2 regions of the Rhodococcus sp. X156 genome follow, and region 2 is predicted to be linked to the other one. Evidence: riboswitches for the same ligand, from Rfam matches in the RefSeq annotation. Region 2 holds a riboswitch; the other holds the start of a gene.
What was found. Region 2 has a riboswitch for S-adenosylmethionine ahead of ELX43_RS11865 (cysteine dioxygenase family protein). Riboswitches for the same ligand answer to the same signal wherever they lie in the genome.

Region 1 (7,017 bases), 380 kb from region 2:
GCGCGGCCTCCGCCTCGACGGTCTTGCCGTCCGGGGTCATCAGCACCGAGGTCATCAGGCCGAGCGAGCCGAAGCCCTGGGCCACGGTGTCCGACTGCACGTCACCGTCGTAGTTCTTGCAGGCCCAGACGTAGCCGCCCTCCCACTTCATCGCGGCGGCGACCATGTCGTCGATCAGGCGGTGCTCGTAGGTGAGCCCGGCCTTGTCGAAGTCAGCCTTGAACTCGTCCTCGTAGATGCGCTGGAAGATGTCCTTGAACGCACCGTCGTAGGCCTTGAGGATGGTGTTCTTGGTGGAGAGGTACACGGGGTAGTTCCGCTGCAGGCCATAGGACAGCGAGGCCCGCGCGAAGTCCTCGATGGACTTGGTGAAGTTGTACATGCCCATGACGACGCCGCCGTCCTCGGGCATCTGCACCACCTCGTGCTCGATCGGCTCGGAGCCGTCGGAGGGGGTGTAGGTGATGGTGACGGTGCCGGGCCCGGGGACCTTGAAGTTGGTCGACTTGTACTGGTCGCCGTGGGCGTGGCGGCCGATGATGATCGGCTTGGTCCAGCCCGGGACCAGGCGCGGCACGTTGCTGCAGATGATCGGCTCACGGAAGACCACGCCGCCGAGGATGTTGCGGATGGTGCCGTTGGGCGAGACCCACATCTTCTTCAGGCCGAACTCCTCCACCCGTGCCTCGTCGGGGGTGATGGTGGCGCACTTGACGCCGACGCCGTGCTTCTTGATGGCGTTGGCCGCGTCCACGGTCACCTGGTCGTCCGTGGCGTCCCGGTGCTCGATGCCCAGGTCGTAGTACTCCAGGTCGATGTCCAGGTACGGGTGGATCAGCTTGTCCTTGATGAACTGCCAGATGATGCGGGTCATCTCGTCGCCGTCGAGCTCGACGACGGTGCCCTGAACCTTGATCTTGCTCATGCGGTGGGTCTCTCCTCTCGCTCCTCGCCGGGCCTCACGCACCTGTGCGATTGACGTGACCCAAGCAAGACGAGCGTACTGGTACGGGGGCTGACACGGTCCGTGAGCCTCAGCAGGCACGCTACTGCGCCGGCCCTGCTCAGGCAGCGCGACCCTGGTGGTCACGATCACCGTTGGTCCTCCGCAGTTGCTAGCGTCGAGCCCTGCCCGCCATCGGTGTGCCAGAGCGTTCCTCGCCCTCGGCGCTGAACTCGTGAGGAGCCAGTCGTGAGCAACACCCCCGTGAAGGTGGCCGTCACCGGTGCCGCCGGCCAGATCGGCTACCAGCTGCTCTTCCGCATCGCCAGCGGGGCCATGCTCGGCCCGGACACCCCTGTGGCACTGCGCCTGCTGGAGATCCCCGACGCCGTGGGCGCCGCCGAGGGCGTGGCCATGGAGCTGGAGGACTGCGCCTTCCCGCTGCTGCGCGGCGTGGACATCTCCGACGACGCCAACGAGTCCTTCGCCGGGGTCAACGTGGCCATGCTGGTGGGCTCGCGCCCGCGCACCAAGGGCATGGAGCGCGGCGACCTGCTCTCCGCCAACGGCGCCATCTTCACCAAGCAGGGCCGCGCGCTCAACGACAACGCCGCCGACGACCTGCGGGTGCTGGTGATCGGCAACCCCGCCAACACCAACGCCCTCATCGCGATGAGCAACGCCCCGGACGTGCCGGACGAGCGGTTCACCGCGATGACCCGGCTGGACCACAACCGGGCCATCGCCCAGCTGGCCAAGAAGACCGGCGTCCCGGTGCTGGACATCGCCAAGATGTCCATCTGGGGCAACCACTCCGCCACCCAGTACCCCGACCTGTTCCACGCCGAGGTCGACGGCAAGATCGCCGCCGAGGTGGTCAACGACCAGCAGTGGCTGGAGAGCGACTTCCTGCCCACCGTGCAGAAGCGCGGCGCGGCCATCATCGAGGCCCGCGGGTCGTCCTCGGCCGCCTCGGCCGCCTCGGCCGGCATCGACCACGTGCACGACTGGGTGCACGGCACCCAGGTCGGCGACTGGGTGTCCATGGCGGTGCCCTCCGACGGCTCCTACGGCGTCCCGGAGGGGCTCATCTCGTCCTTCCCGGTGACCTGCTCGGGCGGGCGCTACGAGATCGTCCAGGGCCTGGAGATCGACGCCTTCTCCCGCGGCAAGATCGACGCCTCCGTCGCCGAGCTCACCGAGGAGCGCGACACCGTCCGCGAGCAGGGCCTGCTGGGCTGAGCCCCGCCCACCCCACACCTGTTACGCGCGAGACGACGGCTCCGCTAACATCTCTGCCAGGTCATGAGTGCCAGCGCGTAGCCCCGGCTTGCTGGACGGCAACCCTCCAACCGCGGTGGGGTGCCCCGGGTGATGACCGGGTCGATCGGAGCAACGTCCGGTCGTCAAGCGCGGGCCCGTCGCACGACTGGCCCCCCGTCTGTCGGAGGTCTCGCCATGTGTAGCGACTGTTGACCACCCAGGAGATCGCCCGCGGCCCGCTGGCCGCGCATCCCTTCCCCCACCGGGCGTGGACGACGCCCGCACCTTCTTGGAGCTGACTGACCCGATGAGCGACCCCACGACTTCCGATCCCGCTGCTTCCTGGAGCTTCGAGACCAAGCAGATCCACGCGGGCCAGGCCCCCGACCCCACCACCGGGGCCGTCGCGCTGCCGATCTACCAGACCACCGCCTACGCCTTCCGCGACACCGACCACGCGGCGGCGCTGTTCGCCCTGGCCGAGCCGGGCAACATCTACAGCCGCATCATGAACCCCACCAACGACGTGGTGGAGCAGCGGCTGGCCGCCCTCGAGGGCGGTGTGGCCGCGCTGCTCGTGGCCTCCGGCCAGGCCGCCACCACCTACGCGCTGCTCAACGTCGCCGAGTCCGGTGACCACGTGGTGGCCAGCCCGAGCCTCTACGGCGGCACCTACAACCTGTTCACCCAGACGCTGCCCAAGCTCGGCGTGCAGGTGTCCTTCGTCAGCGACCCGGACGACCTCGAGGAGTGGCGGGCCGCCATCCAGCCCAACACCAAGGCGTTCTTCGGCGAGACCATCGCCAACCCGCGCAACGACGTCCTCGACGTCCCCGGCGTGGCCGAGGTCGCCCACGCCGCGGGCATCCCGCTGATCGTGGACAACACCGTCGCCACCCCGTTCCTGATCCAGCCGCTGGCCCTGGGCGCCGACGTGGTGGTGCACTCGGCCACCAAGTACCTGGGCGGCACCGGCACCACCATCGCCGGCGCGGTCGTGGACGGCGGCACGTTCGACTGGACCAGCGGCCGCTTCCCCGGCTTCACCACCCCCGACCCCAGCTACAACGGCGTGGTCTTCGCCGACCTGGGCGCCCCGGCCTACGCGCTGAAGATGCGCGTGCAGCTGCTGCGCGACATGGGTGCAGCGCTGTCGCCGTTCAACGCCTGGCTGATCAACCAGGGCCTGCAGACGCTGAGCCTGCGCATGGAGCGGCACGTGGCCAACGCCCAGCAGGTGGCCGAGTTCCTCTCCGCCCGCGAGGACGTGGAGTCGGTGGCCTACGCCGGCCTGCCCAGCTCACCGTGGTTCGACCGTGCCCAGAAGCTGCTGCCCAAGGGTGCCGGCGCGGTGCTGGCCTTCGAGATCGCCGGTGGCGTGGAGGCGGGCAAGCGCTTCGTCAACGCGCTGCAGCTGCACAGCCACGTGGCCAACATCGGCGACGTCCGCTCGCTGGTCATCCACCCGGCCTCCACCACGCACGCCCAGCTCTCCCCGGAGGAGCAGCTCTCCGCAGGCGTCACGCCGGGCCTGGTGCGCCTGGCGGTCGGCATCGAAGGTATCGAGGACATCCTGGGTGACCTGCGGACCGGGTTCGAAGCAGCAGCACAGGCGTGAGCTTGCTGCACGACGAGCACCCGTCGGCGTCCCGTCCGGCCGGTGCCACCCTTGCCGGGGCGCTTCGTCCGGACGGGGCGCTGACGACGGTCGACCTCGGCCCGCTGACGCTGGAGAGCGGCGTCGAGCTGGCCGAGGTGACCGTGGCCCTGCAGAGCTGGGGCACCCTGAACGCCACCGCCAGCAACGCCGTGCTGGTGCTGCACGCCCTCACCGGTGACTCCCACGTCACCGGCCCGGTCAGCCCGGAGCACCCCTCCCCCGGGTGGTGGAGCGGGTTGGTCGGCCCCGGCGCGGCGCTGGACACCGACGAGTGGTGCGTCATCGCCCCCAACGTGCTGGGCGGCTGCCGGGGCACCACCGGACCGTCCTCCCTCGCACCGGACGGCAAGGCGTGGGGCTCGCGCTTCCCCGCCATCACCATCCGCGACCAGGTGGCCATGGAGGCTGCCCTGGCCGACCGGCTGGGCGTCCCCCGCTTCGCCGCGGTGATGGGTGGCTCCATGGGGGGGATGCGCGCCCTGGAGTGGGTGGTGGGCCACCCCGACCGGGTGGGCGCGGCGCTGGTGCTGGCCACCGGGGCACGGGCCACCGCCGACCAGATCGGCACCCAGTCCGCCCAGATCCTGGCCATCACCTCCGACCCGGACTGGCAGGGCGGGGACTACCACGGCACCGGCCGCAGCCCGCGCACCGGCCTGGGCCTGGCCCGGCGCATCGCGCACCTCAGCTACCGCGCCGAGCACGAGCTGGACAGCCGCTTCGCCAACCTGCCCCAGGAGGGGGAGGACCCCGCCGAGGGTGGGCGCTACGCGGTGCAGAGCTACCTCGACCACCAGGCCGCCAAGCTGGTGCAGCGCTTCGACGCCGGCAGCTACGTGCGGCTGACCGACTCGATGAACTCCTACGACGTGGGTCGCGGCCGGGGTGGGGTGGCCGCGGCGCTGCGCGGCGTGCGCCGACCGGTGGTGGTCGGCGGCATCGACTCCGACCGGCTCTACCCGCTGCGGCTGCAGGCCGAGCTGGCCGAGGGGCTGCCCACCTGCGACCGGCTGCGGGTGATCACCTCGGAGTTCGGCCACGACGGGTTCCTGCTGGAGGCCGATGCGGTCAGCGAGCTCATCCAGGAGACCCTGGCGCGCTCCGCGGACTAGCCCTGGGTGGCGCTAGACCGTGCCCAGCGCATCGATCGAGCCGGCCAGGGCGAGCACGGCCACGCCGAACGCCGCGTAGGTGAGCACGTCCACCGGGCGCTGGCGCACCGCCAGCAGGCCCACCTGGTCGTCGCGCAGCACGGCCCGCAGCGCGGCGCCCACCAGCATGGCCGCACCCAGCACGATGGCGCCGCGGCGCCAGCGGTCGGTGAGCACGAATCCGCCGGCGACCAGCACCATCAGCACCACGGTCACGAACGGCCAGTGCAGGGTGCGCAGCCGCGCCGCGAGCGCCATCAGCCGCGCTGCGAGGCCAGGATCGCCTCGGCCCGCTCGACCACGTTGACCAGCAGCATGGCGCGGGTCATCAGGCCCACGCCGCCGGGGTTGGGCGAGAGGAAGTTGGCGACCTCGGCCACGTCCTTGGCGACGTCACCCACCAGGCCGGCCTCGGTGCGAGTGACCCCCACGTCCAGCACCGCCGCGCCGGGGCGGACCATGTCCGCGGTGACCAGCCCGGGCACCCCGGCGGCCGCCACCACGATGTCGGCACGGGAGACCTCTGCGGCCAGGTCGCGGGTTCCGGTGTGGCACAGGGTGACGGTGGCGTTCTCGGTGCGCCGGGTGAGCAGCAGCCCCAGCGGACGGCCGACGGTGATGCCGCGCCCGACCACCACCACCTTGGCGCCGTCGATCGGCACGTCGTAGCGGCGCAGCAGCGCCACGATGCCGCGCGGGGTGCACGGCAGCGGGGCGGGCTCGCCGAGCACCAGCCGGCCGAGGTTCACCGGGTGCAGGCCGTCGGCGTCCTTGAGCGGGTCCATCCGCTCCAGCGTGCGCACCTCGTCGAGGTGCCGGGGCAGCGGCAGCTGCACGATGTAGCCGGTGCACTCGGGGTTGGCGTTGAGCTCCTCCACCGTCTCCAGCAGCTGCTCCTGGCTGACGTCGGCGGGCAGGTCCCGGCGCAGGGAGGTGATGCCCACCCGCGCGCAGTCGGCGTGCTTGCCCTTGACGTAGGCGTGCGAACCCGGGTCGTCGCCCACGAGCACGGTCCCCAGCCCGGGGGTGATGCCCGCCTCGATGAGCCCCTGCACCCGGGTCTGCAGGTCCGCGTAGATCGCGTCGCGGGTGGTCTTGCCGTCCAGAAGGGTTGCCGTCACGCGCTCAGTGTTCCAGAACGCGTGCGGCACAGGTCTCAGGGACCTGGGGCGGCGGCCAGCTACTGCTGCAGGTCGACGCGCAGGCCGTGTGCAGCGGCGAAGGACAGCGCCTGCACGGGCTCCACCTGCACCCCGGTGAGCCGTGCCCCCACCCAGAGGTCGGCATCCACCCGCGCGCCGCGCAGGTCGGCCTCCTCCAGCCGGGCACCCGAGGTGCGCGCCCCGCTGAGGTCGGCGCCCCGCAGCACCGCCTTGCGCAGGTCGGTGCCCACCAGGTTGGCCTCCCGCAGCCGCGCGGCCGTGAGGTCCACCCCGCGCAGGTCCGCCTGGCCCAGCGAGGTCAGCGACAGGTCGACCTCCTCGAGCACCAGCGGCCGCAGCCGGGCCCGCTCGAACACCGAGCCCATCAGGGTGCAGAAGCGAAAAGTACTGTGGTACAGGCTTGCCCGGGTGAAGTTGCACGACCGGAAGGCCGAGCCCAGGTGCACGGAGTCGCGCAGGTCGGCGCCGGTGAAGTCACAGCCGGTGAAGGTGACGTTCTCGGTGCGCAACCCGCTGAGGTCGGCGTCGACGAAGCTGCAGTCGGTGTAGCTGCGCCGGGTCCAGTGCTCGTTGGCCAGCACCGTGTCCGCGAGGCTCTCCCCGATGAGCTCGGCGCCATCCTGCTCGTCGTGCGCGGACGTCTCGTCGTTCGGCCCAGCGGCCACGTGGTCCTCCTCCGATCGGCGCCCGGGTTCTCCCGCCGCCCGGCGATCCTGCCCCATCGACGGGCGAGCGGCGCAGGCACCGTCCGTGGGCGGGGAAGAACAATCTTCACGTAACTCACTGTTATCTATTGTGGACACAGAGTAATCGTGAAACGGTGGGACCACTCGGGTC
Region 2 (7,017 bases):
ATCATCCCGGGATCGCACCGAACGTTCGTGCCGTGCGTGGGCGAGACACCCGAGGAGCACTTCACCACCTCGCTGCGCGAGCAGGGCCGCCAGGTCGGCACCCCCGACGACGCCAGCCTCGCCACCCTCACCGCGGCCGGCGGCATCAGCCTGCTCACCGGCGCTGCGGGCTCGGCCACGATGTTCGACTCCAACTGCATGCACGGCTCGGCGAACAACATCACCCCGTACCCGCGGTCCAACCTGTTCGTCGTGTTCAACAGCGTGCAGAACCGCCTGGTGGAGCCGTTCGCCGCGCCGGCACCACGGCCGGAGCACATCGCCGCGCGGGGGTGAGGCGGTTCCCAGCGGCACCCTCGTCGACCAGCACGTGCACCATCGCTTAAAGTTTCACCTGTCTGGCCCCGTGCGGGCCCGGCGCGGTCCAGCCGTCGGGCCACCCTTGTCGCTGAGGGTGTTCCGTGGCCGCGCGCCCGCTGCATCCTCGTGGATGGCCGCCTGTACGGCCGCAAACGGGAGCACAACCATGAGTGACACACCCAGCGCCGCTGGGCGTCCAGCACCGAGCGCGAGCCAGGCTGGCGCTGCGGAGGCACCCAGCCCGGGCCCCGCGCGCGAGCTCATCTCCGCGATCCACGAGCTCACCCGGATCGTGGTGGGCGAGAAGCCGCTCGACGAGGTGTTCGCCCAGGTGGTCCAGCTGGCCCGGCGGGAGATTCCCGGCGCCGACGAGGTGTCGGTGACCATGGTCGACGGATCGGGCGCCACCACACCGGCCGCGACGGGCGAGCTCGCGTGCACGCTGGACGAGCAGCAGTACTCCACGGGGCAGGGCCCGTGCCTGCAGGCGGCCACCACCGGAGAGACGCTGCACATCCCGGACATGCAGGCAGAGCAGCGGTGGCCTGAGTACACCCCCTTCGCCGCGCGCAACGGCGGGCTGAGCTCGCTGTCGGTACCGCTGCCCGTGCAGGACACCACGGTGGGCGCGCTGAACATCTACGCCCGCGTGGTCGACGCCTTCGACGAGCACAGCCGCGAGCTGGCCGAGCACTTCGCCGGCTACGCCGCGGTGACCGTGCGCAACGCCAGCCTCTACACGGCCACCACGAACCTGGCCGAGCAGATGCAGGCGGCCATGGAGTCCCGCGCGGTGATCGAGCAGGCCAAGGGCATCATCATGGGCGAGCGCCGGTGCAGCCCCGACGAGGCCTTCCGGCTGCTGTCCAAGGTCTCCCAGGATGCCAACCGCAAGCTCCGCGACGTGGCGACCGCGTTCGTCGCCCAGGCCTACCAGTCGTCCTAGCCCGCCTGGACCTCTGCGCTGCGGGCCCGGCGGAAACCGCTTGACAAAGTTGACCGGTCCAGTCGACTATTGGTGGCAGGTCATGAGTGCCAGCGTCAAGCCCCGGCTCGCTGGCCGGCAACCCTCCTCCGCGGTGGGGTGCCCCGGGTGAGGACCAGGCTCCGGCGAGGTGTCGGAGCAAGCGCGGACCCCCGAGTGACGCACGCTCTCTCTCGGGATCTCTGGGGTCCCTGAGCGGAACGAGAACGCCGTGACCACCACCCTGCTGTCCCGCCCCGCCGCTGCGGCGGCGACCGAGACCCCCACCACGCTGCGCCTGGCCACCCTGGTGCGGGGCATCGCCGCCCAGCCACACCGGTGGCGCGACCAGGTGCGCTTCTCCACCCGGGAGCGCTGCTGGTCCCGGCTGGAGTCACCGGCCGGGGTGGACGTCTGGCTGCTCACCTGGACCAGGACGCAGAGCACCGACCTGCACAGCCACGGGCTGGCCAGCGCCGCGCTGACCGTGGTGCAGGGCACCATCACCGAGGTTCGCCCGGACGGCCGCGGTGGGCTGCACGCCGACCGGCTGGGGGTGGGCGGGCTGCGCACCGTCACCACCGGCGTGATCCACGACGTGCGCAACGAGCGGGACGAGCCGGCGGTGAGCATCCACGCCTACTCCCCCCGGCTCACCGAGATGACGTTCTACCGGCTGGAGGACGGGCTGCCCGTCGCCGACCGCACGGTGCTCACCGACGAGCCGGAGGTTGACGCCTGAGACCTGCCGGTGGGTCGCACCCCGGGGTGCAACCGGTCACATCCCGGCGATCAATGGCCGCTGCACCGCCCTGAACAGGGCATTCTTGAGCTCATACCCCGCTCGGGGTGGTGAGGAGGACCGGCGATGAGCACCTCGTCAGGACGCGGCGGTCCCTGGATGAGCGCGACGATGCGGTACTGCAGCGGCTGGCGCACCTCGGCCTCGGCCGGGTTGCAGCGCCGGGCCAGCACCCCGCGCCGCGTGCGCCGCACCGTCAAAGCCCTCCGCGCCGTGGATGGGCCGTCTGCAAGTACCACCAAGCGCGCCGCAGACCGTCGCTAACCGCTACCAGGTGCTGCTGCTCAGCCCCCGCCAGCAGCAACACCCGGTCAGCAGCACCCGGTCAGCGGAAGAAGCTGAGGAACAGCGCCACCAGCCAGCTCCAGAAGTCCAGCCACGGGTTCGACGGCGCGGGGGCCACCACCGGCGGCGCCGGCTCGCCCGCGCACGGCGCGCCGTCCAGTCCGCCCGCGGCCCGGCCCACCCGCTCCAGGCCCTTGCGGTCGCCCGCGGCGAACCCTGGGGTGGCGGCACCGCTCACGGTCGGGTTCATCACCTGGCCCGGCGTGTTGGTGTGGTCCAGACCGATGGCGTGGCCCAGCTCGTGCAGCACCAGCCGGCCCCGGGTGGACGACGCGGCCGGCCCGAACCCGGGCGCCAGCTGCGGGTACGTGCGGCTGTCGAGCACCACGAACCCGGACACCACCTGCCACGGGGTCGCCTGCGCGGCACCCGGCGGGGTGTACGACCAGGTGGTGACGCCGCCGACGCCCGCGGCGCCGCCCATGCCGTTGAGCAGGCTGGACGTGCCCGGACCCGTCCCCGGCGCGGCCCAGGCGATCACCAGCGGCGTCCTGGGGTTGGCCGGCGTGCCGTCGAAGCCGTGGCCGCGCTGCGGAACCACGTCGGTGGTGCCGGTGTACACCAGGTTCAGCCCGGACTCCCGGCGCACGATGTCCACGGCCGCCGCCGCGTCAGCCTCGGCCGTGGGACCGCCGTTGCGCGGGTTGACCTGGTACGGGATCGGCTCGCAGGGGTTCCAGCGGATCACCGTCCCGTCCGGGTTGTGGTGCAGCGCGTAGCCGTCGTAGCTGACCGAGGCGGCCCCGGTGGTGGTAACCGGCGCCGGGTCCGGCGCCACGGGCGCGGGTGCCGACGAGGCCACCGCGGCACCGGAGGCCATCAGCAGCGCCGTGGTGGCACCGGCCAGCGCGAGCCCGCGGAGGCGAGGAACGGTCAGCGTCATGTGGGGTCTCCGTAGCTGTCTCGGCCGCCCTGCTCCGGGCGCACCGCCACCTCCCCCATCGGCCACCGAGCGACGGTGCTGAGCCGACACCGCGGCCCGGGCGACCTAGGGTGGGCGGCACTGGCCCTGAGCACGAGGAGACGACCAATGAGCACCGTCCGGGCCTGCCTCGTCGTGGACGCTCAGCCGACGTTCTGCGAGGGCGGGGAGCTGGCGGTGGACGGCGGCAACGACGTCTGCGTCCGCAGCGCGCAGTTCCTCGCCGAGCACGGCGACCGCTACCACCTGGTGGTGTCCAGCCAGGACTACCACGTCGATCCCGGCCACCACTTCTCCAGCGAGCCCGACTTCGTCGACACCTGGCCCCCGCACGGCCTGGCCGGCACCGCCAACGCCGAGCTGCACCCCGCGCTGGCCGACACCGCCATCGACGTGCGGGTCCGCAAGGGTGCGCACGAGGCGGCGTACTCCCTCTTCGACGGCGCCGACCCGGACGGACGACCAGCGCTGCAGGTGCTGCGCGCGGCCGGCGTCACCGACCTGGACGTGCTGGGCATCGCCGAGAGCCACTGTGTGCGGGCCACCGTGCTCGACGCGCTGCGCCACGGCTTCGGCGTCCGGCTGCTGCGCGACCTGACGGTGCCGGTGACCGCCGAGCTGGGGGCGGCCGCGCGCACCGAGATGCACGCTGCCGGGGCCGCGCTCACCACCAGCGCCGCGGCGTTCGCCAGCTGACGGCAGCACCGGCCCAGGGTCAGGCTCCGGTGAGCACTCCCTGCTGCGCGGCGGCTGTGGTGGTGGTGCTGCGGCGGCTGGTGTCCAGCAGCCGCCGGGCCGCCCAGTCGAGCACGAAGCCGAGCACGCCGATCACCACGATCACGGCCATCACCTGGTCGTAGGCGAGCTGGTCGCGGGCGTTGAGGATCTGGTAGCCCAGCCCGGAGCGCACCCCCAGCATCTCCGCCGGCACCAGCACGATCCAGGCGATGCCCAGGCCCACCCGCAGCCCGGTGCGCACGTGGTCGCGGATCGCCGGCAGCACCACGGCGGTGAGCTGCTCCCACCGAGTGGCGCCCAGCGAGCGGGCCACCAGCAGGTGCCCGGGGTCCACGGCGCGCACGCCTGCGGCGGTGTTGATGACGATCGGCCACACCGCAGCGGCGGCGATGAGGAAGAACACCGGTTGGTGGCCGATGCCGAACAGGGCCACCGCGATGGGCGCCCAGGACAGCGGCGAGATCATCCGCAGGAACTGCACCACGGGCATCGAGGCGCGCTCGAAGCGGACGTTGAGCCCGATCAGCAGGCCCAGCGGGATGCCGATCACCGTGGCGACGAGCAGGCCGACGAGCAGCCGCCACACGCTGACCCCGACGTCGGGCAGCAGCACCCCGCGGTCGAACAGCTCCACCAGCGCCGGAACGACGTGCTGCGGGGCGAACTCGCGCACCAGCGACGTGCTGCCGGCGACCACCGTGGTGAGCAGCCACCACACGGCCACGGCCACGGCGATCGCGGCCGCGGGCGGCCAGCACGCGCTCCACCTCGGACGGGCAGGCTGCTTGGTGCTCACGTGGGATCCACTTCCTCGGTACGGGTGAGGGTCTCGGGCAGGCCGAACGCGGCGGGACCGCCGTGCCGGGTGATGCTCTGCCGCACGAAGCGGTCGTCCACCAGCTCGCCGTGCACCGCCGCGGCGTCCACCCGGTCGAGGAAGCCGGTGTCGCCGTCCACCACGGTGTCGTGCATGGCCTCCACCAGCGCCTGCGTGAAGCTGGGGAAGGGGAAGGGCTGGAAACCGAGCCGCTGCGGCTGCCAGCCGGGGTGGCGCAGGTCGTACTTGTCGGCCGGATAGGTCAGCGCCTTGGTGATCGCCGGCAGCGGCTGCGGCAGGTACTTGCCCGCGGAGAGCTCCCCGGCGGTGGCCTGGCGCCCGCCGTCGATGCGCAGCTGGGCGGCGAGCACGGAGTCGGTGAGCGTCTGCACCCCGGCGGGGGCACGGTCGATGAGGTCGGCGTGCACCAGCAGCGCGCAGCAGGCGTGGTCGCGCCAGACGTCGCCGACGAAGCGGTGGATGCGCCCGATCTTCCTGGCCTCGGCCGCGGCGTTGAACGGGTCGGCCACGGTGAAGGCCGCGATGGAGCCGGCGGCCAGCGCGGGCACCATGTCCGACGGGCTCATCACGATCAGCTCGACGGTGCCGGCGGAGCGGGACGCGGACTGGCGGATCACCGGACGCAGGCCGTTGGCCCGGAAGAGCTGCTGGATGGCGATGTTGTGGATGGACCACCAGAACGGGATAGCCACCTGCTCCCCCGCCAGCTGGCCCAGCTCGGTGACGTGCGGCGCCACCGTCAGCGCGGAGCCGTTGGTGTGGTTCCAGCCGAGGATGCGTGCGCTGGAGCCCACCGAGTAGCGCAGCTGCACGGCCATCGGCATCAGCAGGTGCACCACGTCCACCTGCCGGCTGACGAACGCCTCCGCCAGCGACGCCCAGCTGCGGAACAGCACCGGCTTCGCCTGGCTCACCACCGCCGGGTCGTAGAGCCCGGCGTCGTGGGCGATGAGCAGCGGGGAGGCGTCGGTGATGGGCAGGTAGCCGATGCGCAGCTGACCGGTGGTGTTGCTGCGGTCGGTGGCCGCGGCGCGGGCCAGGTCGGCCACCCCGGCCAGCCCACCCGCGACGGCCAGCCCGGTCGCCCCGCGCAGGAGGGTGCGCCGGTTCAGCCCACCACCAGCACTCACCGGGCCTCCACGGGCACACCGGTGGCGTCGCGGTAGCGGGCCATGATCTCCACCCGCAGCCGCTGCGGGTCGGTGCTGGTCGACCACTCCTGCTCGAACACCCCGGAGGCGCCGAGCAGCGCGATGCGGTCGCCCACCACCACGGCCTCGTCGATGTCGTGGGTGACCAGCACGGTGGTCAGGCCCAGCTCGGTGGTCATCGTCCGCAGCCACTGCTGCAGGTCGGCGCGGATCGCCGGGTCCAGCGCGCTGAACGGCTCGTCCAGCAGCAGCACCTGGGGCCGGATCGCCACCGCACGGATCACCGCCACCCGCTGGGCCTGCCCGCCGGAGAGCTGGTCGGGGTAGGAACCGGCCAGCGCGGCCAGGCCGAAGTGCTCGAGCAGCTCCTCGGCGTGCGCGGGGTCGAAGCGGTCCCGGTTGCGGCCGAAGCGCCCACCCAGCGCGATGTTCTCCCGCACAGTCAGCCACGGCATCAGCAGCGGCTGCTGGAACACCACGCCGGTGTGCGGGCGGGGCTCGCCCCGGCCCGGGGTGTGCGGCTGCTCCCACTGCAGCGAGCCGCTGTCCAGCTGGTCCAGCCCGGCCAGGATCCGCAGCAGCGTGGACTTGCCGCTGCCGCTGACGCCGAGCACCACCAGGGTCTCCCCCGCCTCGACTGAGAGGTCGACCCCGCGCAGGACGGCGTCACCCCGCCCGGCGTAGCTCTTGTGGCCGTTGACTAGTCGGACTGCGCTAGTTCCCACCGCAGCTGTCCTTCCGAGGGTGACTGGATGGGGAGGAACGCCGCCTCGCGGAAGCGACGGTTGGTGGCGCTGCCGGTGGCGTAGCCGGCCCCACCCCGCAGGGTGGACTCCAGCCGGGTGGCGGTCACCGCGGCACCGGCGGCGTCCAGGCGCAGCTGCACCAGCTCGCGCC

Region 1: linked by a shared signal. The riboswitch ahead of ELX43_RS13675 (bifunctional o-acetylhomoserine/o-acetylserine sulfhydrylase) and the one ahead of ELX43_RS11865 (cysteine dioxygenase family protein) in region 2 are both predicted to bind S-adenosylmethionine.

Annotation. Positions count from the first base shown of each region.
Region 1 is NZ_CP034766.1:2,881,339-2,888,355, forward strand. Features, by position in the region: gene ELX43_RS13665 (NADP-dependent isocitrate dehydrogenase) at 1-925, opposite strand, end outside; gene ELX43_RS13670 (malate dehydrogenase) at 1,193-2,185, shown strand; SAM riboswitch class IV at 2,245-2,362, shown strand; gene ELX43_RS13675 (bifunctional o-acetylhomoserine/o-acetylserine sulfhydrylase) at 2,514-3,824, shown strand; gene ELX43_RS13680 (homoserine O-acetyltransferase) at 3,905-4,978, shown strand; gene ELX43_RS13685 (DUF3017 domain-containing protein) at 4,991-5,275, opposite strand; gene ELX43_RS13690 (bifunctional methylenetetrahydrofolate dehydrogenase/methenyltetrahydrofolate cyclohydrolase) at 5,275-6,138, opposite strand; gene ELX43_RS13695 (pentapeptide repeat-containing protein) at 6,198-6,845, opposite strand.
Region 2 is NZ_CP034766.1:2,503,576-2,510,592, forward strand. Features, by position in the region: gene thpD (ectoine hydroxylase) at 1-336, shown strand, start outside; gene ELX43_RS11860 (GAF and ANTAR domain-containing protein) at 527-1,306, shown strand; SAM riboswitch class IV at 1,385-1,496, shown strand; gene ELX43_RS11865 (cysteine dioxygenase family protein) at 1,557-2,066, shown strand; gene ELX43_RS11870 (matrixin family metalloprotease) at 2,452-3,354, opposite strand; gene ELX43_RS11875 (isochorismatase family protein) at 3,502-4,089, shown strand; gene ELX43_RS11880 (ABC transporter permease) at 4,109-4,927, opposite strand; gene ELX43_RS11885 (ABC transporter substrate-binding protein) at 4,924-6,099, opposite strand; gene ELX43_RS11890 (ATP-binding cassette domain-containing protein) at 6,096-6,845, opposite strand; gene ELX43_RS11895 (acyl-CoA dehydrogenase family protein) at 6,821-7,017, opposite strand, start outside.